3 regions of the Mesorhizobium sp. M6A.T.Ce.TU.002.03.1.1 genome follow, and region 3 is predicted to be linked to each of the others. Evidence: riboswitches for the same ligand, from Rfam matches in the RefSeq annotation. Region 3 holds a riboswitch; each other region holds the start of a gene.

Region 1 (7,659 bases), on a different contig from region 3:
TCCTGTCCGGAGAGAAGCGCGAGATCACAATCCTGCTGAGTGACATACGCGGCTTCACGACGATGAGCGAACAACTCGGTGCCCAAGAAATCGGAAAGGTGGTCAATCACTTTCTCGGCCTTGCGACCGATGAGATACTCAAGCGCGACGGGACCATCGATAAGTTCATGGGCGATGCCGTGCTAGCTTTCTGGAACGCGCCGCTTGATCAGCCAGATCATCGCGAGCGCGCGCTCGAGGCGGGGCTTGCCCTGATCGAACGGGTGGAGCGCGAAAACGCCACGTTCACCGCGCGCGGGCACCCCCCTATCGAAATCGGCGTCGCCATCGAGACTGGCGTCTGCTCCGTAGGGAATTTCGGCTCCGAACGGCGCTTCGACTACACCGCGATCGGCTCGCCGGTGAACCGCGCGGCACGGCTCGAGTCAACGACCAAAAAGCTGAGGATTCCTCTGGTGCTTGGTCCCGGATTTGCGCAGGGAGCATCAATGCCGGTTGTGCAGGCGGGTGCGTTCGAACTCCAAGGCTTCAAGGGCGAGGTGCCGGTTTTCACCGTTCCGGAGATACACCCCTCGTCGCAATCTGCCGAGGAGGTCGCGTGATGTTTGGCACCAGTTCAACTCGCTATCTCATTGGCAGCCGGCGAGCGAAAGCCAAGGGCGGCGGAAATCCGATGGGCGGCCCGCGCCACCATGTCGCCCAGTTCGCCTATGCGCTCTTCCGGCACCCGGTTTTCCGGGGCAGCGATGTTCAGCGCCGCGATTATCTTACCCGGTGCCACGAAAACCGGTGCGGTGATCGGCGCCGTTCGGGCCCAGGATGGCGAAAATCATGCCGCGCGGCACATCCAGATCGACACCATCGACGGCGCGCAGCTTGCCGAACGTTTTGACAAGGCCGCGGGCGGAAATGGCTGACTGGGCAAGACCCGTGGAGGACAAGCCCATAGGAGAGGTTTCGTTCATGCAATCATCCAGCAGTCGCGAAAATAAAGGCCAATTTCGGCGCGATGGCTGTCGTCAATTCCTCGGCAGGCGCACGAGCTTATCGTCTGGTTTGTCCTCATGCCAGAGGCTCCGACCATGTACCACTACTTGGCCGCCGAGGCTGAAGGGCCGGTCAGATCATATGTCGGACGGATCTCTACTCATCGCTGGGTTTCTCATTCGATCACGGCGCAGGCCTGACGATTTCCGGCATCACCGGCAGGCTGGCTTTTATAGTCGTCCTGTCCGCCGTGGATCATCAATGCCTTGCCTCGTATTGCCGTTTCTCCACCGTCCAGTTTGACCATGCTGTTGAAAGCCTGGGCACGCAAAACGCCGTCGGCGCCGACCCGCTGATTTGGCATGTCGCCCGCGTGCGGGCCTTTTCCAGTGAGATATCCATGTTCGGCATTCGTCGGATTGAAGTGCCCACCTGCCGAGTCATGGCCGGTCTGATGGTCGCACTTTCCGGTTTCATGAACATGGAACGCGACCCATTCACCCGCCGGCAGTCCTGTTACGTCCAACGCTATCAGCACACCCTGCGCCGTCTCGGTCAGCGTGGCCGTTCCGTTCTTCTCGCCAGCCATGTTGACGAATTCGGCTTTCGCGGTCGCGGTGTCCTGAGCCGCTGCAGGCATCGCGACCGCCAGCGCCAATCCTGTTGTTGCAAGCAATTTTTTCATCCACTCAGCCTCCGGTTGTCCAAGGACCCCAAACAACAACGGGGCCTCTTCGTTCCATTTGGGAATGGAGTTTGTCTCCGGCGCGGCCGCCAGAGAAGCGGGGGTGATGCGTAGAACTCGATAGTCTCCGTGTCATGGAGTGAAGTTTCACGACGTGATTACACCAATTCGAAGAGTTCCGCGGTTTGCCAACCTGCCAGCAGCATGATGACAACGCCAACGAGTCTGAGAAGCGTCTTTTCTGCGATTGACTTCACTACCAATCCGGCCATCGGCGCTGCGACTACGCCGCCAACGATCAAGCCGGCAACGGAGAGTAGATTTTCCGTTAGCTCTCCTGCCTCCTCCCAATGGCCCGTTAGTAACGCAAACAAGAAGGTCAGAGACACCGACAACGTGATGAGGAACTCGCTGGCATTGACCGTGCCAATAACGTAGCGGGGCGTGCCGCCAAAACCGAGAAGGCCCGTCGTTACGATGGGTCCCCATCCGCCGCCCCCTGCGGCATCGAGAAATCCACCACCAAGTCCAAGAGGAGGTACCACGCCTGCAGGGACCGGATTGCTTGGGATCCGCCGGAATGAACGGAACAGGAGCCAAGCTCCGACAAGCGCAAGGTATGTGGTCACATATGGTTTCATGATGGCTCCCTCGAACGAGGTGAGAACAAAAGCGCCGAGAACGCCGCCGAGCACGCCAAATGGCATCAGCCGCCAGAAAAGCTTCCAGTCAATGTTGCGGTGATAGAGGTGAGCCGAACCTGAGGCTGCGGTGGTAAACAGTTCAGCTGCGTGAACTGACGCCGAAGCGTGTGCAGGAGACACGCCAAACCCCAGTAGGGTTGTCGAGGAAACCACGCCGTAGGCCATGCCGAGAGCCCCGTCCACAGCTTGGGCTACAAACCCCACAATCGCAAAAAGAATGAATTCTTGCATTTGACTCTCCGATAAGGCGCGGGGTCACAATTGGCGATAGAGAAACCCGCTGCCTACAACGTATGCAATTATATCTTCACGCTTCCACAATTCATCAAACGCGTGGCATCGATAATGGTGACGACGAACGGAAAACGATCCGCTCGACCGACGCCTTTCCCAATCCCGACAGGATGCCGGTTTCTGTTTTGCTCAAATGTCCCTGCTGGAACCGCAACCTCCTCTGACGTGAGGTTTCACTGGCCGGACGCAGGCTTGCAGCTCCACCCTTTATCTGTTTAATTGCCGCCATCCACAGGGGTGCTCCGTATCGTCGGGGCTGAGAGATGGGCTGCAAGCCCGTAAACCCTAGAGCTGATCTGGATAATACCAGCGGAGCGAGGCGGGCGATGTTTTCTGGCGCACAGATTTTTCTTTTTCCGATGTCCGGCGATTTCGTGGGCCCGCTCGAGGGCCATGTCACGATCGACCTCACGGTCTCGGCCAACAGCCCGACCCCGCGCTGATCTTTCGCGCCGGAGGTCTCGCATGTCCCAGTCTTTCTCCGCCGCGCCGCGAATCGCAGCCTTGTTCGCCAAGGTCGGACCGGCCTTGCTATCGGTCGGCACGCTGGTTCTGGCTTGGGAGCTCTATGCGCGCATCTCGGGCATCTCGCCCACCACGCTGCCCGCGCCGTCACGAGTCCTCGCCCAGGCCATCCAGCAGCGCCAGGCGCTGTTCGACAACACCGTGCCGACGATCAGCGCCACATTGGCGGGTTTCGCGTGCTCATTGGCCGTTGCCTTCATCCTTTCGGTGCTGATCGACTTCTTCAAGCCGCTGCGCCGCGCCCTGTTCCCGGTGTTCATTATCAGTCAGACCCTGCCGCTGGTGGCGATCGCCCCGCTGGTCGTTCTTTGGTTCGGCTTCGGGCTGACGCCGAAGACCATGCTGGTCGCGCTCGTGACTTTCTTTCCCATGCTGGTCGCGCTGGTGCAGGGTTATGAATCGACGGATCGGGATATCTCGGCGCTTCTGAGTTCGATGGGCGCTTCCCGCATGCGCATTTTCCTGCTGGCCCGCCTGCCCTCCTCGCTGCCCTATTTCTTCGCCGGACTGCGCATCTCGATCACCTATGCCGTGGTCGGCGCCATCTTCGCGGAATATGCCGGCGCGGCCAAAGGGCTCGGCATCTACATGCTCAACGCCAAGAACAATTTCCGGCCCGATCTCGTGCTCGCGGCCGTGCTGGTCAGCGCCTTGCTCACGCTGGCCCTGTTTGCCGCCACTGTGCTGATCCAGCGCGCCGCCATGCCATGGGAGCGGCTCGATGCCGTGCGAAAATCATGAGCAGGCGGCTGGAATTGCGCCAAGTCAGCAAAAGTATTGGCGATGTCGACGTGCTTGCCAGCATCACCCTGCATGTCGAGCCGGGCGAATTCGTTTCAATCCTCGGCCCCTCCGGAGCCGGCAAATCCACGATCTTCAGGTTGCTGACGGGCAGTCTCGAAGGCCACGACGGCGGCATCGACTTCGACGGGCGGCCACTGGCCGACGCGCGCCGACCGTTTGCCTTCATGCCGCAGCACGATGCCCTGATGCCCTGGCGCACAGTTATCGACAACACCGCGCTCGGCCTGGAAGTGCAAGGCATGTCCCGCAGGGCGGCGCGCGGCAAGGTGGCGCCGCTCTTCGGCGAATTCGGCCTTGCGGGCTTCGAGCATAAGTATCCCGCACAGCTCTCGGGCGGAATGCGCCAGCGCTCCGCGCTGTTGCGTACCGTCGTGCAGGACCGCGCCATGCTGTTGCTCGACGAACCGTTCGGCGCACTCGACGCCCTCACGCGCACCGGCATGCAGCGCTGGATTCAGACGATGTGGGACCGACACCGCTGGACCGTCCTGTTGATCACCCACGATGTCCGTGAGGCGGTCTTCCTGTCCGATCGCATCTACGTGCTGAGTGGCCGCCCGGCCCGCGTGCTGCGCGAAGTGGCCATACCTCTTCCGCGCCCGCGCAAGGATCTTGCCTCGCCGGAAGCCAGCGCCATCGAAGCCGACATCCTCGATACCCTTCTCGATCCACAGCTCGCCCAAAGGACATGACCATGCTTTCAAGACGCCTCTTCATCGCTGCCGCATTGATCACCGGGCTCGGACCCGTCACATCCGTCTCCGCCCAGCAGACTGTCACCGTCGCACTCGACTGGACGCCGAACACAAACCATGTCGGGCTCTATGTCGCCCAGGCGAAAGGCTTCTACACCGAGGCCGGGCTCGACGTGCAGATCCTGCCCTACACCGACACTGCGGCCGGTACGCTGATCGCCAACCACGTGGCCGATTTCGGTATACTGGGATCCATAGGATTGTTCACCCAACGCACGGCCGGCGCCGACCTCGTCGCCACCTACGCCATCATGCAGACGGAAACCGGCAGGCTGGTGTTCAATGCCGACCGCGCCGATATAAAGTCCCCCAGGGACCTGGACGGCCTGACCTATGGCGGTTTCGGCAGTGCCTGGGAGAATGCGCTGATCGGCACCATCATCCGCCATGACGGCGGCGAGGGCAAATTCGAAACGGTGACGCTGGGCACCTCCGCCTATGAGGCCTTGGCCAATGGCGCAGTCGATTTTACGCTCGAAGTCTACACTTGGGAGGGGATCAAAGCGGAACTTGACGGCAAGGCCCAGCGCGCCTTCCGCTACGCGGATTTCGGCGTGCCCGACCAACACACCAATTTCATTGGCTCGAGCCGAGCCTACCTGGAAAAGAACAAGGACACGGCAACCGCGTTCATCGCCGCGACCAGGCGCGGCTACGCCTTCGCCGTCGAACATCCGCAAGAAGCGGCTAACATGCTGATCGCTGCAAACAGCGACGTGCTGACCGACCGTCCGCTGATCGAGGCATCACTGAAGGCGCTGGTCGATGGCCACTACCTGCAAAGCCCCACCGGCACGATCGGCACGATCGATCCCGCAAAGATGGGGGCTATCGGCGACTATCTGTTCAAGGCCGGAGCCCTGCGCGACGGCGATGGGAACCCGGTCAGCGAACGACCCGATTTCGCGGCCTATTACAGCAACGCCTATCTGGCCGGCGAAAAATGAGCCCGCCGCGGCGCATGCATCTCAATGCCGTGATCTTCGGCCTCGGCAGTCACGAGGCCGGCTGGCGCATGCCCGAAAGCAACCCGCTAGCCTCGACCAGCCTCGACTATTGGGTCGATATCGCTCGCCGCGCAGAGGCTGCCGATTTCGACGCTTTGTTCCTCGGCGACGTGCTGGCCTTGCAGAGCGGCGCTGATCGGCATCTTTCCGACGCCATGGATCCGCTGGTCATCCTGTCGGCGCTCGCTGCCGTCACCAGCAGGATCGGACTGATCGGAACTGCATCGACCAGCTTCGATCACCCTTTCCACCTGGCCCGGCGCTTCGCCTCTCTCGACCACATCAGCAAAGGCCGTGCGGGCTGGAACATCGTCACCTCGTCCAACGTGCTCGAGGCCCGCAATTTCGGACTGGAAGCCATGCCGGAGCATTACGAACGTTATGCCCGCGCAACCGACGTGGTCGACGCAGCCATAGCGCTCTGGGAGAGTTGGGCTCCCGATGCGAGGAAGCCGGACAAGGCCGCCGGGCGATACTTCGATCCCGACAAAGTCCGGTCAGTCGATCACGCCGGTCCGTTCGTGCGCACCGCTGGCCCGCTCAACGTACCGCGATCGCCTCAAGGTCGACCGATCCTGGCACAGGCCGGCTCGTCGGAAACTGGTCGCGCCTTCGCCGCTCGTTACGCCGACATCGTATTCACCGTACAGGCGACGCTGACGGAAGCGCAGGACTTCTATCGCGACATCAAATCACGAGCGGCCGCCGTCGGGCGTGATCCGGACACGATCTTGGTCTTTCCGGGGATCGTGCCGATCGTCGCTCATACCAGGCAAGCAGCCGAAGAGCGGCTAGCTGAGCTGAACGGCTCTACAGTCACCGATCACGTCCTTGCCAAACTCGGCGAATTCCTTGGCGAGGATCTAACCGATGCCGATATCGACGCGCCGCTGCCGCCCCTGTCGAGCGCACAGCCGAACCAGTCCAGCCAGAGCCGCGTCGGCGTGCTGGTCGGAATCGCAATGCGGGAGAGGCTGACACTGGGCCAGTTGCTCATGCGCCTCGCAGCTGGCCGCGGTCATCTGCTTGCCGTCGGAAATGGCCGCGATGTCGCCGACACGATGCAGCAATGGTTCGAGGGCGGAGCGGCCGACGGTTTCAACGTCATGGCGCCCGTCATGCCCGGTGACCTGCAAAGCTTCATCGACGATGTGATGCCTTTGCTGGAGCGTTCGGACGTTTTCGACGCTGGGGGTAGCCGCACCCTTCGCGAGCGATACGGTCTTCCAAGTCTTTGGGTCTAGAATCCAAATCCAATCCCGTTCGTCCGATCAGAGCGCCGTAAGCCGTCAGGCGCTGCTTTTGCCTGCGTCATCACCGTCCATCGTCACATCGATGCGATCCGGCTCGGTCGATGCGCCGGCGTCGGCCGCTTGCACCGTTATGTCCCGCCCTTTCGAGAATGCCGGAATTGACACCCTCGCATAGCCATGCTCCTGGCAGTCCAGACCTTCGAGCCAGAAAAGCGGTTCCAATGCTTCTTAGATTTTTCTCCTACTACCGCCCCTGGAAGGGTCTGTTCATCCTGGATTTCTGCTGTGCGGTTCTGTCTGGCATGCTGGAACTCGGGTTCCCGATGGCGGTCAAGGTGTTCGTCGACGAACTGTTGCCAACTCAGCAATGGCTGCTGATCCTTGCTGCGTCGGCCGGCCTGCTTGCCATCTATGTGTTGAACACCGGACTGATGGCGGTCGTGGTTTACTGGGGTCATATGCTCGGTATCAACATCGAGACCGAGATGCGCCGGAAGAGCTTCGATCACCTGCAGAAGCTCTCCTTCCGCTTCTATGACAACCATAAGACCGGCCACCTCATCGCCCGCGTCACCAAGGACCTGGAGGAAATCGGCGAGGTCGCCCATCATGGCCCGGAAGACCTGTTCATCGCGATCATGACTT
Region 2 (7,659 bases), on a different contig from region 3:
ACGGTCGCCGCGCTGGATACGGGTCGAAAAGCCCTTGACTACGGTAAGGCCGCCAAAGCTCTTCTCGATGTTCTTGGCCTCGATGACCAGTTTGCCGGATTCGGCGGCATCGCTGGCCACCATGGTCGCCGCGCCCTCGGCGCCGCGATGACCGCGAAAGCGCTGGCGCATGGTCTGCAATTCGCCGAGCCGGCGCATGTTGCGCTTGCGCCGCGCTGTCACGCCATAACGCAGCCAATGCTCTTCGCGCACGATCTGGCGGCCGAGCTTGTGCTGCTCGCGCTCTTCTTCTTCCAGCACCGTGTCGCGCCATTCCTCGAAATGGCCAAAGCCCTTGTCCAGGCGGCGGGTCTGGCCGCGGTCGAGCCAGACGGTGGCGCGCGATACGCGCTCGAGAAAGCGGCGGTCGTGCGAGATGACAATCAGCGCCGAAGAGGTGCGGGCAAGCTCCTCCTCCAGCCACTCGATGACCGACAGGTCGAGATGGTTGGTCGGCTCATCGCGGAGGAGAATGTCGGGCTCCGGCGCCATGACACGGGCGAGGGCAGCACGGCGCGCCTCGCCGCCGGACAGGTCGTTCGGCCGTTCCTCGCCGGACAGGCCGAGATGCTCCATCAGATAGGTGGCGCGGTAGGGATCGTCCGCGGGCCCGAGCCCTGCCTCGACATAGGCGCGGACGCTGGCGAAACCATCCATGTCTGGCATTTGCGGCAGGTAGCGCACTGTCGCCGAAGGCTGGCGGAACACCTCGCCGTCCTGCGGCTCGATCAATCCCGCGGCGATCTTGAGCAGCGTCGACTTGCCCGAACCATTGCGGCCGACCAAAGCGATCTTGTCGCCCGCCGACGCTGTCAGTTCCGCCCCGTCGAGCAGCGGCGTGCCACCGAAGGTCAGTTGTATCCCGTCGAGATTGAGAAGTGGCGGCGCCATGTCAGCTTTCAGGTAGGGGGAAAGGATGGGCGAGCAACAGCGCGCGGCCGCTGCCCAGGGCGATTTCGAGCCGGCCCTTGACCTCGTTGGAAATGGTCAGCGACGAGCCGAACGCCACCTCGACATGGTTCAGCGGCCATTTGGCGCCGGAGACGGTCAGGCCGAAAAGGTCGGAGAAGCCGAGGATCGAAAATAGCGTGCCGTCGGCGTAGTCGAAGCCGGCCTTTCCGGGAAGCAAGGGGATGCCTTCCTGTGCGCCGCTGGTCAAAAGCACCTCTATGCCTGCCTCGGCCAGCCGGATGCTGAGCGCGAGGTGCAGGAAGGCGTGGTCGGTGCGCTTGCCGCCGAACGCGCCGGCGAGCAGGAGCCGGGTCGCGCCGCGTTCGAGCGCAGCGGCGATAGCCAGTTCGCCGTCGGTCTTGTCCTTTTCTGCCGGAAACACCTGGCGAGGCACGGCGGCGAGATCATCCGGCAAATCCGCCGGCACCGAATCGAAGTCGCCGACCCAGAGTTCCGGCGTCAGGCCCAGCGTCCGGGCATGGCCGATGCCGGCGTCGGCGGCGATGACACGGGAGCCTTCGACCTGGCGGTCGAGCAGCGGCGTGCGGATAAGATCGCCGCCAAGCAGGATGGTGAATTTGCTCATATGCGTGGCCCTTACCAGCCCTGCTTGCGAAACGGAAGGCCGCGCTCCGGATACCCTGCAAACTTCAGCTTGCGCAGCACTTCGGCCGGGCCTATGTGTCGAAACGCTCTAACGGGGTGCTGGACGCGATCTTCGCGGACCAGCTGAGAGGCAACCATGCCAACCCGCTGAACCTGATCCGGTTTGTACCGGCGGAGGGATTAGACGTTTCGGACAGCCCGACGCCTCAATTCCTTTCAATGCGAACGAATGAGGCGCCGATGCGCACGTTTTTATACTCTCTTGTTTCGGCAATGCTGCTTGCCGCGTCCGTTCTCGCCGGCATCGGGCAGGCATCCGCGCAAGAGAAACTCACCGTCTATACCTATGAGAGCTTCACCGCCGAGTGGGGTCCAGGCCCCGCGGTCAAGAAGGCCTTCGAGGCGGAATGCGGCTGTACTCTCGATTTCGTTGCGGTCGCCGACGGCGTCGCGCTGCTCAACCGTGTCAGACTGGAAGGGGCCGCGACCAAGGCCGACATCGTGCTCGGCCTCGACACCAATCTGACGGCGGAAGCCAAGGCCACCGGCCTGTTTTCGCCGCATGGCCCGGTGTCGGACGTCAAGGTGCCGGGCGGCTGGAGCGACGATATTTTTGTGCCGTTCGACTATGGCTATTTTGCCGTCGTTTACGACACCGAAAAGCTGAAGACCCCGCCGAAAAGCCTGAAGGAATTGGTCGAGGGCAGTGCCGATGAGAAGATCGTCATCCAGGATCCGCGCACCTCGACGCCCGGTCTAGGCCTGCTGTTGTGGGTGAGGTCGGTCTATGGCGACAAGGCGCCGGAAGCCTGGGCCAAGCTCAGGGCAAAGGTGCTCACCGTGACGCCGGGCTGGAGCGAGGCCTATGGCCTGTTCACCAAGGGCGAGGCGCCGATGGTGCTGTCCTATACCACGTCGCCGGCCTATCACATGGTCGCCGAAAACACCGAACGCTATCAGGCGGCGTCCTTCGAGGAGGGCGCGTATCTGCAGATCGAGGTTGCCGGCATCACCACGACTGGTGCGAAGAATCCGCTGGCGGAAAAGTTCCTGGCCTTCATGACCGGGCCGAAATTCCAGGATGTCATCCCCGAGACCAACTGGATGTTTCCTGCCGGCAAGACCGACAAGCCGCTCAACCCAGCCTTCGACAAGCTCGTCAAGCCGACCAAGGCCTTGCTGTTCAGCCCCGAAGAGGTCGCCGCCAACCGCAAGGCCTGGGTCGACGAATGGCTGGCGGTGATGAGCAAATAGCTTCTGATTGACGATGATCACTCTACGGCGCCCCCCTCTGTCCTGCCGGACATCTCCCCCACGAGGGGGGAGATCGGCCATCATGCCGGCTTTCGCCAATCTCCGACATTGCCGGAATGAGCGGAGCGCTGAACCTGCCAATCTCCCGCCTCGTGGGGGAGATGTCCGGCAGGACAGAGGGGGGCGCGAAGGAACGCAATCCTCGCTAAGAATCTCGAATCTGGTGGTCTAGCGTGCAACGCGCGCCATCACCCGACTCCCGCATCAACGCCGGCATTCTCGCGCTGGCGGCAATAGCATTTTTGATTGGCGGGGCGTTTGCCGGTCTTGTCGTGGAGGGCACGAGCGACCCGTCCGGCGCCGCGTCGACCTTCGATCCCTATCTCTTCCGCGTTGTCCGTTTCACGCTGTGGCAGGCACTTCTGTCGACACTGCTTTCCGTCGTGCCGGCACTGTTCGTTGCGCGGGCGCTGTCGCGGCATCCGCGCTTCTTCGGCCGTGGCTTCATCCTGCAGCTCTTCGCCGTGCCGCTGGCGCTGCCGGCCATCGTCGCCGCGCTCGGCATTCTGGCCCTCTATGGCCGTGCCGGCTATTTCGCCGGCCTGCTCAGCGCGATTGGCGGTCAGGGTTGGCCAGGCATATACGGCCTGTCCGGCATCCTCGTCGCCCACGTCTTCTTCAACCTGCCGCTGGCAACGCGGCTGTTCCTTGAAGCGCTGGGGACAGTGCCGGCCGACCAGTGGCGGCTGGCGAGCCAGCTCGGCATGGGCGCCAGACCGGCCTTCCGGCTGATCGAATGGCCGACGCTGCGCGCGGCGCTGCCGGGCGTCGCCGGGCTTGTCTTCATGCTGTGCATCACATCCTTCACCATCGTGCTCACGCTGGGCGGCGGGCCGCGCGCGACGACACTGGAGGTCGCTATCTACCAGGCGCTGCGTTTCGATTTCGATCCTGCCCGCGCGGTGACGCTGACACTGCTGCAGATCGCGCTGACCTTCGTCGTGGTGCTGGTTTTGATGCGGCTCGGCGCCAACACCGTCGGCGATGCCAACCTGTCGGTGGCACCGCGCCGGTATCTTTCGGCAAGCGTCGGCGAGACCGTGCTGAACGCAGCATTGATCGTTCTGGCATTGCTGTTCGTCGCCGGGCCGATGGCGGCCACGGTGGCGTCAGGCCTTGGCGCCGATCTTGGCCGGCTGGCGGGCGAGAGCGCTGTGCGGCAAGCGACGCTGACCAGCGCAGTGCTCGCCTTGCTGGCGGCGCTGCTTTCGGTGGCGCTGTCGCTGTCGCTCGTCATGGCACGACGGGCACTGGCCCTGAAGCGTCGCGTCGGCGCCAAGACGCTGCTCGAGCATGCCACCGATACCGGCGCCGGCTTCGTGCTCGTCGTTCCGCCCATCGTCATCGGCGCCGGCTGGTTTCTGCTCCTGCGTACCGTCAGCGACGTCTTCGCCATCGCCCCTGTCATGGTCGTCACCGTCAACGCGGTGATGGCGATGCCGTTTGCCATCCGCGCTATTCGCCCCGGCTATGATGCGGCGAGCGAACGCCACGAACGGCTCTGTTTGCTGCTTGGCGTTTCGGGCTGGAACCGGTTCCGGCTGATCGACTGGCCGTCGCTGCGGCGGCCGCTCGCCACCGGTTTCGCCTTTGCCATGGCACTGTCGCTCGGCGATCTCGGCGTCATCGCCCTGTTCGGTAGCGACTCCCTGCAGACACTGCCCTATCTCTTGCTGGCGCGCATGGGCAGCTACCGCACGATGGATGCCGCAGGCCTGTCGCTGCTGCTCGGCCTGGTCTGTCTCGCGCTTGTGCTGGCCGCGGACCGGCTGGGGCGGGGAGAAAAGACATGACGCTCAACAGCGCTGAAAACGGCACGGCTGTGCGGCTGGAAAAGGTTTCGTTCAGCCATAGTGAAGCGCCGTTTTTATTCGACGTCGCGTTCGCCGCCTCGAAGATCACTGCGATCATGGGGCCGAGCGGCTCGGGAAAATCGACGCTGCTCAATCTGGTGGCCGGCTTCGAGACGCCGCGGTCGGGCCGCGTGCTGATCAGCGGCGCCGATGTCGGCGCCAAACCGCCTTCGGCGCGGCCCGTGTCAATGGTGTTCCAGGAGAACAATCTCTTCGCCCATCTTTCGGTCGAACGAAATGTCGGCCTTGGCCGCTCGCCGTCGCTCAGGCTGGCTGAGGCCGACCACGTGGCAATCGCGGGGGCACTCAAGCGCGTCGGCCTTGCCGGCAAGGAACAGCGTCTGCCGCGCGAACTCTCCGGCGGCGAGCGGCAGCGTGTCGCACTCGCCCGCGTCCTCGTGCGCGATCGGCCGGTTCTTTTGCTCGATGAGCCGTTCGCCTCGCTCGGGCCGGCCTTGCGTGACGACATGCTCGACCTGGTAGCCGGCGTCCATGCGGAGCGGCGCATGACGGTGCTGTTCGTCACGCATCAGCCGGAAGACGCCCACCGTATCGGCCAGGACATGGTGTTCCTGGACAATGGCGCGGTTGCCGCGACTGGGGCTGTCGCCGATTTTTTCACCAAGGCTGGACCGGAAGCATTCCGGCGTTATATCGGTGCAGGTCCGTTTGGCCAAGGATCACGAGATGTTGCCCGGAAGCGGACATAATTTACGGCCAAACCGGCTTCAGGCGATGTGGCGTTTGCTTGCCTTGGTCAAAGTAGTGTGGCTAGGTCCTCCGATACTGGTCCGGCATAGACTGTGATTTGCCACTACAGTGCCGCGTGTGCTCGTGCGCGCGAAGGATGCTGTGGCAGTTTGATTTTGCGCATGATCCTTTTCTGAAAATCGATGCCCGATTTTCGGGGTCATGTGCCGAGACCCGAAAGGAAGCTGTTCTGCCGACCGGCACCGACAGAGTGAGAAGGAAACCGCTGGCGCGCTTCCTCGCGCTGGCCGGCTTTGCCATGGCGCTGGCAAGCTGCCAGATGTTCACGCCGCCGGACGTTCAGGAATCCGGCTTCCAGCCTTCCAGCAAACCGATCACAGTCGACAATGTCGCCGCCAACAGCAAGCTCGCCGAAATGGCGAAGGCGCAGCATCCGCGTATCCTCGCCACCTATGGCGGTGAATATTCCGATCCCAAGCTCGAGCGCATGGTCGCCAAGGTCGTCGGCCGCCTGACCGTGGTGTCGGCCAACCCGACCCAGACCTACCGCATCACCATCCTCAATTCGCCCAACGTCAACGCTTTCGCATTGCCGGGCGGCTATCTCTACATCACGCGCGGCCTGTTGGCGCTGGCCAACGATTCGGCCGAGCTCGCCGCGGTGATCGCGCATGAGATGGGCCACGTCACTGCCAACCATGGCTTGCAGCGCCAGCAGCTTGAGGCCGAGGAGGGGTTTGCTACGAAGGTCGTCTCGGATGTGCTCGGCGACAGCCCGACCGCCAAGGCGGCACTGATCCGCGGCAAGCTGCGGCTTGCCCAGTTCTCGCGCAATCAGGAGCTGGAGGCCGACGGCATCGGCATCAAGTCGATCGGCGAGGCGGGCTTCGACCCCTTTGCCGCCGGCCGCTTCCTGCAGTCCATGTCGGCCTACACCGATTTCCGCTCGATCAGCGGCGCCACCGACGCCAGCCTCGACTTCCTGGCGACGCACCCCAACACGCCGCAGCGCATCGATCTGGCGCAGCGCCATGCCCGCCAGTTCGGCGCGCCTGGCGTCGGGACGCGCGACCGTGACCCCTTCCTCGCCGGTATAGACGGCCTGCTCTATGGCGACACGCCGGAGGAAGGCTATGTGCGTGGCGAAACCTTCCTGCATCCGGGGCTCGGCGTGTCATTCTCGGTGCCCGGCGGCTTCATCATCGACAACTCGGCCGCGGCGGTGACGGCAACCGGGCCGGGCGACATAGCGATCCGCTTCGACGGCGTTTCGATCGACAAGAGCCGCCCGCTGACCGACTACATCCGCAGCGGTTGGGTGGCTGGTCTCGACGAAAGCAGCGTGCGCCAGGAAACGATCAACGGCAACGAGGCGGCGACGGCGCATGCCAGCGCCGAGGGCTGGCAGTTCGACATCGCGGTGATCCGCGCCGGCGGTCAGGTCTACCGGCTGTTGACGGCAGCCCCCTCTGCCAGCACCTCGCTGGACGCGGTGGCGCGCTCGGTCAGCGGCTCCTTCCGTATCTTGAGCGCGGCCGAGAAAGCGGCGCTGAAGCCGCTGCATATCCGCGTCGTCACGGTGCAGCCCGGACAGACCATGGGTTCGCTCGCCGCGCAGATGGTCGGCGTCGACCGCAAGCTCGACCTGTTCAGGGTGCTCAATGCGATGTCGCCCGGTGCTGCCGTTTCGGCCGGTGATAAAGTCAAGATCATCACCGACAGGTAGGGTGTGTCGATATTCAGGTGATGCCGGCCTGCAAACGGCAGTTCCTGCGCTTCCGGTGCTCACGTACTTTAAGTACGCTCCGCTCCGGTTCTCGGAAACCACCGTTTTCGGCTCGGCCTAACCTGAATCCCGACACACCCTAGGCGGCTGTCGCCAGAAACTCGGGGTTTTGCTTCACCAGCGCTATCTTGAGCTTTTCCATGGCGCGTGCCTCGATCTGGCGGACGCGCTCCTTGGAGATGCCGAGCGCCTCGCCGAGCGCTTCGAGCGTCGCGCCCTCGTCGCTCAGCCGGCGCTCCTCAATGATCCTGAGCTCGCGGGCGTTGAGCGCGCCGAGCGCCGTTTTCAGCCAGACAGAGCGGCGTTCGACATCGATCGTGTCACCCACGACCTCGTCCGGCAGAGGATCGTCCGAAACCAGGAAATCCATCCGCTCGGTGGCGCCCGCATCGTCGGCGA
Region 3 (7,659 bases):
GCGGCGTCAAGAAGGTCGAGGAGCAGGTCGCCGATGCGCTCGCCCATGGCGCACGCTGCCTCACCGGCGGCAAACGCGATTCTGCAGGACCGCTGTTCTACCAGCCGACCCTGCTGGCCGATGTCACCGACGACGCACTGATCATGCGCGAGGAAACTTTTGGTCCGGTCGCCGCGGTGACGCCCTTCGACAGCGAAGAGGAAGTCGTCGCCCGCGCCAACGCCACCGAGTACGGCCTCGTCGCCTATGTCGTCACCGAGAACGGCGGCCGCCAGTTGCGCATGGGCCGCGCGCTCGACTACGGCATGGTCGCCATCAACCGGGTCAAGATCACCGGCGCGCCGATCCCGTTCGGCGGCGTCAAACAGTCCGGCATCGGCCGCGAGGGCTCGCGCCATGGGCTCGAAGCCTTTACCGATCTCAAATACCTCTGCCTGGATGTGGCCTAGGCCGCGCCCCACACTTTTCCTTAGGAGTAAAAAAGATGCTCGACCAGTCCAACGAACTCGCCGCTTGGGACCGCGACCACTTCTTCCATCCCTCGACCCATATGGGCACCCACGCGCGCGGCGAGAGCCCGACCCGCATCATCGCCGGCGGCGAAGGCGTCACCATCTGGGACAATAATGGGCGCAAGAGCATCGATGCTTTCGCCGGGCTTTACTGCGTCAATGTCGGCTATGGCCGCCAGAAAATCGCGGACGCCATCGCCGCGCAAGCCAAGAACCTCGCCTACTACCATGCCTATGTCGGCCACGGCACCGAGGCGTCGATCACGCTCTCCAAGATGATCATCGACCGCGCCCCGCAAGGGATGTCGAGGGTCTATTTCGGCCTCTCCGGCTCCGACGCCAACGAGACCAACATCAAGCTGATCTGGTACTACAACAACGTGCTCGGCCGGCCGGAGAAGAAGAAGATCATCTCGCGCTGGCGCGGCTATCATGGCTCCGGCGTCATGACCGGTTCGCTGACCGGGCTCGACCTGTTCCACAACGCCTTCGACCTGCCGCGTGCGCCGATCCTGCACACCGAGGCGCCCTACTATTTCCGCCGCGCCGACCGCTCGATGAGCGAGGAACAGTTTTCCCAACACTGCGCCGACAAGCTCGAAGAGATGATCCTGGCCGAGGGCCCGGACACGGTCGCCGCCTTCATCGGCGAGCCGATCCTCGGCACCGGCGGCATCGTGCCGCCGCCCGTCCTCTACTGGGAAAAGATCCAGGCGGTGCTGAAGAAATACGATGTGCTGCTGGTCGCCGACGAAGTGGTCACCGGCTTCGGCCGGCTGGGCACCATGTTCGGCTCCGACCACTACGGCATCAAGCCCGACCTGATCACCATCGCCAAGGGCCTGACCTCGGCCTATGCGCCGCTGTCGGGCGTCATCGTCGCAGACAAGGTCTGGCAGGTGCTGGTGCAGGGTTCCGACAAGCTCGGCAGCATAGGCCATGGCTGGACCTATTCGGCGCATCCGATCTGCGTTGCCGCCGGCGTCGCCAATCTCGAGCTGATCGACGAGATGGACCTGGTGACCAACGCCGGCGAGACCGGCGCCTATTTCCGCGCCGAACTGACGAAAGCCGTCGGCGGCCACAAACATGTCGGTGACGTCCGCGGCGACGGCATGCTGGCGGCAATCGAGTTCGTCGCCGACCGGGACGACCGCGTGTTCTTCGACGCCTCGCAGAAGATCGGGCCGCAGGTCGCTACCGCCCTTGCGGCAAGCGGCGTCATCGGCCGCGCCATGCCGCAAGGCGACATTCTCGGCTTCGCGCCGCCGCTCTGCCTGACGCGCGAAGAGGCCGACATCGTCGTGTCGAAGACGGCGGATGCGGTGAAGAGCGTGTTTGCCAACATCTGAAAACTGACATGAACGCCATGACCAAAACCCTCCCCGCCACCATGGCCGCCGTGCAGCTGACTGGTCACGGCGGACCGGAAAAGCTCGTCTACCGCACCGACGTGAAAGTGCCGTCGCCCGCCCCTGACGAAGTGCTGATCAAGGTCACCGCTTGCGGCATGAACAACACCGATGTCTGGGTGCGACAGGGCGCCTATGGCACGGAGGAAGATGCTGCCGCCGTATCGACCTGGCGGCGTCAGGGCAACACGCTGACCTTCCCGCGCATCCAGGGCACCGACACGGTCGGCCACATCGTCTCAGTCGGCGATGGTGTCTCGCCGGACCGTATCGGCGAGCGGGTGATGGTCGACTTCTCCATCTACAACCGCGACGACGATTCACTCGCCGACATCGACTATATGGGCCACGGCCGTGACGGCGGCTATGCCGAGTATCAGACCGTGCCGGCCGAGAACGCCCATGTCGTCGGCACCGAGTTGACCGATGTCGAACTCGCCACCTTCTGCTGCGCCTATCTCACCGGCGAGCAGATGCTGGAACGCGCCGCATTGAAGGCCGGCGAGCGCGTGCTGGTCACCGGCGCGTCGGGCGGCGTCGGCTCCGGCATCGTGCAGCTGGCGCGGGCGCGCGGCGCCATCCCCTATGCCGTCGTCGGCAAGGGCAAGGAACAGGCCGTGCTCGACATCGGCGCCGAGGCGGTGATCACCCGTGGCGTGGCTGACCTGCCGGCTGCGGTAAATGAGTCGACCGGCGGCCAGCCGATCGACGTGGTGGCCGACCTGGTCGGCGGTGCGATCTTCAACGATCTGCTGCGCATCCTCAGGCCCGAAGGCCGCTACACCACAGCCGGCGCAATTGCCGGCCCGGTCGTGCAGCTCGATCTGCGCACCATGTATCTCAAGCAGTTGCAGCTGCATGGCTCCAGCCAGGGCACGCGGCACGACTTCCGCCGTATCGTTCGCTACATCGAAGACAAGAAGATCCGGCCGCTGGTCGGCGGCGTCTACAAGCTCTCCGATTTCCACCGCGCCCAGGCTGATTTCATTGCCAAGGACTTTGTCGGCAAGCTGGTGGTCGTTCCGGATGCTGTTTCGGATTTCGCTGCAACCCGTTGACAGCCAACACTAACAAGGACTCGGGCTATTCGCCGACACGGTGAGATCGAGCGCGACATGGCCTTGCGGCGCGCCGAAACGAAGGAAGGCTTCCGACAGCGTCGCGAACACCGGTCCGGCGTCGCCTTTCAGCTTCGTGCAGAAATTCTTCGACCTGTCGAAGACGCCCGAAGTCTTGAGGAAGTCGATACAGCCGTAGATCTCGTCCATGTGATGGCCCTCGCCGAGCGGATAGAGCGAGAACTGCGCGGCGACCTCCTGTCCAAGCTTTTTCGCACTGTCGACATGCGCCCGCGCCGCGCCGATGCGCTCGGCCAGGGACAGCTCGTGGCTGCTGCCGGAAATCGGTGTGCAGATCGGATCGTCAGGCTCGCCCGGACAGCCGCGCGACACCGTCGCCGACAACACGCAATGCACGTCACTTGCCGCCGCCGATGCGAAGAGGTCGCGCATGGCCGGGAAAAGCTGTTCCGGCGGGCCGACGATCAGCGTCGAGATGTCGTCGGTCTCGATGCGGAAATTCGGTCGATAGGGGTCCATCGCCGAAAGTGCCCCAAGGATGACGTCGACAAAATCGTCGCACATCGGATACAGGGAAATCTGTGCACCTGAAAACATGGTCGCCTCGCTCCGCTGGCATTACCCAGATCAGCTTGAGGGACCGAAGGCTTGCACCCACCATCTCAGCCCCGGCAATACGGAGCGCCCCTGTCGATATGGGCGACGTAGCACCTGCGCAAAGGATGTTCAAGTAATGGTCCTGGGCAATCGTTCCCAGCAATCGCTTCAGACCAATTACCGAGCTTGGCGGCGCCGCCGAAGCTGCCGATCTCCCCCCTTGCGGGGGAGATGCCGGCAGGCAGAGGGGGGTGCTTCCCTCCGACCTGTCAATCGATCGCAGCCGCGCCCTCAAGCTGATTCGGGTTGGCAAGGCTGAAGTCGAAAGTTGGCGATCCTTCACACCCCCCTCTGTCCTACCGGACATCTCCCCCGCAAGGGGGGAGATTGGATACCGCTTCGGCTTTCGCCAATCACCAACGCCCATTCAGCCTCTGCCTTCGGGTGGGCTGTTCAGCCCTATAGTCCGACCTGCTTGACTGCGGCTTCGAGCGATCTTTCAAACGCGTCGATCATCTGATCGACCTGGGGCTCGGTGATGATCAGCGGCGGGCAGAAGGCCAGCGCGTCGCCCATGTTGCGCGAGATGACGCCGTTCTGCTGCATGAAGCCGTTGACAAGCCCGCCCAGCGCGCCGGCCGTCTCCCACGGCGTCTTGGTCACCTTATCGCCGACCAGTTCGACCGCCGCGATCAGGCCGACGCCACGCACCTCGCCGACAAGCGGGTGCGAAGCGAGGTTGCGCAGCCGTTTCTGCATATGCGCGCCGACCGTGCGCGCATTGCCGACAAGGTCGCGCTCCTCGATCAGCTTCAGGTTCTCGAGCGCGACCGCCGCCGCGACGGGATGGCCGCCGCCGGTGAAGCCATGACCGAAGGTGCCGATCCGATTGCTTTCGTCGGCAATCGGCTCGAACATTTTCTCGTTGATCAGCAGGGCCGAGATCGGCAGGTAGGAAGAAGAGATCTGCTTCGACAGCACCATGATGTCAGGCCTGATGCCGAAGGTCTGCGAACCGAACATCTCGCCGGTTCGGCCAAAACCGCAGATGACCTCGTCGGCGACGATCAGGATGTCGTACTTCGACAGGACCGCCTGTATCTTCTCCCAGTAGCCGGCCGGCGGAACGATGACGCCGCCGGCGCCCATGATCGGCTCGCCGAAGAAGGCGGCGATGGTTTCCGGGCCCTCGGCCAGGATCAGCTTTTCCAAGTCGTCGGCAAGCCGGCTCGAAAACTGCTCTTCGCTCTCGCCTGGCAGCGCCTCGCGCCAATGGTGCGGCGTCGACGTGTGCAGCACACTGGCGATCGGCAGGTCGAAGGAAATGTGATTGTTGGGCAGGCCGGTCAGGCTTGCCGAGGCGATGGTGACGCCGTGATAGCCGCGAATGCGGCTGATGATCTTCTTGCGTGCCGGCTGGCCGAGCGCATTCGACCGGTACCAGATCATCTTCATGGCCGTGTCGTTGGCCTCGGAGCCGGAATTGGTGAAATACGCCTTGCTCATCGGCACCGGCGCCATCTGCACCAGCTTCTCGGCGAGATCGATCAGCGGCGAATGCGATTTGGAGCCGAAGTCGTGATAATAAGGCAGCTTGGACATCTGGCGCACCGCCGCATCGACCAGCCGCTTCTCCGAGAAGCCGACCGCGACGCTCCAAAGCCCGGCCATCGCCTCGATGTAGCGGTTGCCGGCCAGATCCTCGACATAGATGCCGTCGCCCTTCTCGATGACGAGCGGCCCTGCTTCCTCATGCTTGCGGGCATTGGTGTAGCCGTGCATGTGATAGCTGATGTCGCGAGCTTCGGGAGAATTCGGTCGAGCGTCCATGATGGGTCCTGTCCTGCACGCCGGGTCCTGCCGCCGTTCGGCGCGCATCGCCTCTGGCATTAATGGTGTTTGGTGCATCTGTTTCTTGTAAGGGTGTCAAGCCCTTTCGGAAGGGCTGGCGGATGGACAAAGACATGCAGAATTTCAGCTTCGAGGCCTTGGAACGCGAGAAGCTGCGCCAAGCCGGCTGTGCGCATCGCCGAGACATGATTCCCGAACGGCTCACCAGCAGGCACAACAACAAGGCTGAGGTGGCCTGATCATGGACCACGTCGACTGCATCGTCGCCGGCGCCGGCGTCATTGGCCTCGCGATCGCGCGAGAGATGGCGCAGCGCGGGATGGACACCCTGGTCCTCGAGGCCGAGAATGCCATCGGCACCGGAACGAGTTCGCGCAATTCCGAGGTCATCCATGCCGGCATCTACTATCCGGCCGGATCGCAGAAGGCCCGGCTCTGCGTGGCAGGCCGGGAACAGCTTTACCGTTATTGCGAGAAGCGGGCGGTTCCGCATGCGCGCTGCGGCAAGCTCATCGTCGCCACAGATGCCGAACAGGAGCCGGTGCTTGCTTCCATTCTGGCCAACGCCTCTGCTTGCGGCGCGGGCGACCTGACACCCTTGACCGCAGCAGGGGCACGCGCGCTGGAGCCCAAGCTGCGGTGCACGGCCGCCCTGCTGTCGCCCGCCACCGGCATCATCGACAGCCACGCCCTGATGCTTGCTTTGCGGGGCGACGTAGAGGAGCACGGGGCGGCACTCAGCCTCAACACCCGCATCGTCTGCGGCCGCATCGAGGGTGGGCGCATCGTTCTCGACACAGTCGATAGCACCAGCGGCGAGCGCTTTGAGATCGGCACCGCGCTTCATCAACGCCGCCGGGCTTGGCGCCACGACGCTTGCCCGCTCACTTGACGGGCTCGACCCGCAATTCGTGCCGGAACTTCGCTATGCCAAGGGCAATTATTTTTCGGTCGCCGGCCGGGCGCCGTTCTCGCGGCTGGTCTATCCCATACCCGAGCCGACACCGCGCGGGCGTGCCGCTGCCAAAGGCATAATCCAAACGCCCGTAAGCCATCCGTAAGCCGGGGTCGCAGAACCTCGGTCTGTCGATCACAGCCGATCACCGGAGGCCTCGAGCTCTCCGGAACCGTCGGCTCCATGACGAGGAGGGTTCGATGCGATTCGACAACGATCACGCGCCACTCCGCCGGGACGACGCGCTATCCGAATGGCGCACTGCCTCGGCGCTGGCCGAGCTCTTGTCCTTCGAGCCGTCGAGTCTCGACGCGAAACCGAAGGCTGCGGGTCCTGGCCGGACCGCGGAGGCGCTTTCACGATTTGCGGCGGCGATCCGGCGCGTATGGCCGGTCCTGGCGGCTACTACAATCTTGGCAACGCGCTCGGGCTGGTGATGGGCGTCACGATCCAGCTCGCCGCCCCTCAGGGATCCGGCATGCGCGGCGGCGCCGCGCTGTTCGACTATTTCGCTGGCAGCAGCAGTGCGGTGGCGCTGACGTTGGCAACGCTGGTCTTCTTCTGCAGCGGCGAGGTCTATCACCGCGCCTGGGCCGGGCGGGATGTCCCCGATCCAGCGCTTAACCGCCTCGCCGATCTCCTGTCGGGGATCGGCGCGATCGGGCTTGGCGCGGCACTGTTCCTGTTCGGCCAGCCGGTGCTGGCGGCGACCGCCGGACTGCTGCATGCGCTCGGCAAGATCGGCAGCGCCGCCTACAGGCCCGGCGCCAGCGTGCCCGGGTGGCCGGCTGGATGGCCCGATCCGTTCCGCAGTGCGGTGCTGGCCAGCCGCCTGCCGGCGATGCTCGCGGCGGCGCTGTCGATGGGCGCCGCCTTGCCTGAGGTGTGGTTGGGCGGTTCCCCTGCCCTCGTTGCCGCGCCGCTGACATTGCTTGCCTGCTATCTGCTGTGGGCCAGGGCCGACCTTCTCCTGTTTGCCAACAGCGCTGGCGAAAGCGCGCCCGCACTGCCCACCACGGCACGGCCCATGCCCTTGCATCCTCGACCGCCCAAGGCAACCAAACGACCGGGACCATCGATATGAAGCACCGTTTCGAAGCTATACCGAACCCAAGCTGCCGGTTCGAGATCTGGGACAATGAGAACGACGAGCCCGTCGTCCATCACGACCGGCTGCTCACCTTCGCCTCGGCGAAGTTGGCGGCAAGGATCGCCGACTTCCTCAACGAGGGCCGCAGCCACCGGCGCCGCGC

The links. Region 3 has a riboswitch for thiamine pyrophosphate ahead of EOC93_RS20610 (YkoF family thiamine/hydroxymethylpyrimidine-binding protein). Riboswitches for the same ligand answer to the same signal wherever they lie in the genome.
Region 1: linked by a shared signal. The riboswitch ahead of EOC93_RS03065 (ABC transporter permease) and the one ahead of EOC93_RS20610 (YkoF family thiamine/hydroxymethylpyrimidine-binding protein) in region 3 are both predicted to bind thiamine pyrophosphate.
Region 2: linked by a shared signal. The riboswitch ahead of thiB (thiamine ABC transporter substrate binding subunit) and the one ahead of EOC93_RS20610 (YkoF family thiamine/hydroxymethylpyrimidine-binding protein) in region 3 are both predicted to bind thiamine pyrophosphate.

Annotation. Positions count from the first base shown of each region.
Region 1 covers NZ_RZTI01000005.1:54,395-62,053, forward strand. The annotation lists gene EOC93_RS03040 (adenylate/guanylate cyclase domain-containing protein) at 1-602, shown strand, start outside; gene EOC93_RS03050 (hypothetical protein) at 768-965, opposite strand; gene EOC93_RS03055 (superoxide dismutase family protein) at 1,163-1,672, opposite strand; gene EOC93_RS03060 (sulfite exporter TauE/SafE family protein) at 1,831-2,607, opposite strand; TPP riboswitch at 2,894-3,006, shown strand; gene EOC93_RS03065 (ABC transporter permease) at 3,136-3,936, shown strand; gene EOC93_RS03070 (ABC transporter ATP-binding protein) at 3,933-4,691, shown strand; gene EOC93_RS03075 (ABC transporter substrate-binding protein) at 4,688-5,701, shown strand; gene EOC93_RS03080 (LLM class flavin-dependent oxidoreductase) at 5,698-7,005, shown strand; gene EOC93_RS03085 (ABC transporter ATP-binding protein) at 7,236-7,659, shown strand, end outside.
Region 2 covers NZ_RZTI01000111.1:4,927-12,585, reverse strand. The annotation lists gene EOC93_RS25525 (ABC-F family ATP-binding cassette domain-containing protein) at 1-930, opposite strand, end outside; gene EOC93_RS25520 (thiamine diphosphokinase) at 932-1,576, opposite strand; TPP riboswitch at 1,679-1,793, shown strand; gene thiB (thiamine ABC transporter substrate binding subunit) at 1,837-2,850, shown strand; gene thiP (thiamine/thiamine pyrophosphate ABC transporter permease) at 3,084-4,703, shown strand; gene thiQ (thiamine ABC transporter ATP-binding protein) at 4,700-5,473, shown strand; gene EOC93_RS25495 (M48 family metalloprotease) at 5,773-7,200, shown strand; gene EOC93_RS25490 (RNA polymerase factor sigma-32) at 7,340-7,659, opposite strand, start outside.
Region 3 covers NZ_RZTI01000073.1:3,875-11,533, reverse strand. The annotation lists gene EOC93_RS20625 (NAD-dependent succinate-semialdehyde dehydrogenase) at 1-449, shown strand, start outside; gene EOC93_RS20620 (aspartate aminotransferase family protein) at 485-1,864, shown strand; gene EOC93_RS20615 (alcohol dehydrogenase family protein) at 1,873-2,982, shown strand; gene EOC93_RS20610 (YkoF family thiamine/hydroxymethylpyrimidine-binding protein) at 2,992-3,600, opposite strand; TPP riboswitch at 3,591-3,702, opposite strand; gene EOC93_RS20605 (aspartate aminotransferase family protein) at 4,060-5,430, opposite strand; gene EOC93_RS35400 (hypothetical protein) at 5,565-5,690, shown strand; gene EOC93_RS20600 (FAD-dependent oxidoreductase) at 5,693-6,343, shown strand; gene EOC93_RS34885 (hypothetical protein) at 6,276-6,512, shown strand; gene EOC93_RS20595 (hypothetical protein) at 6,792-7,490, shown strand; gene EOC93_RS20590 (hypothetical protein) at 7,487-7,659, shown strand, end outside.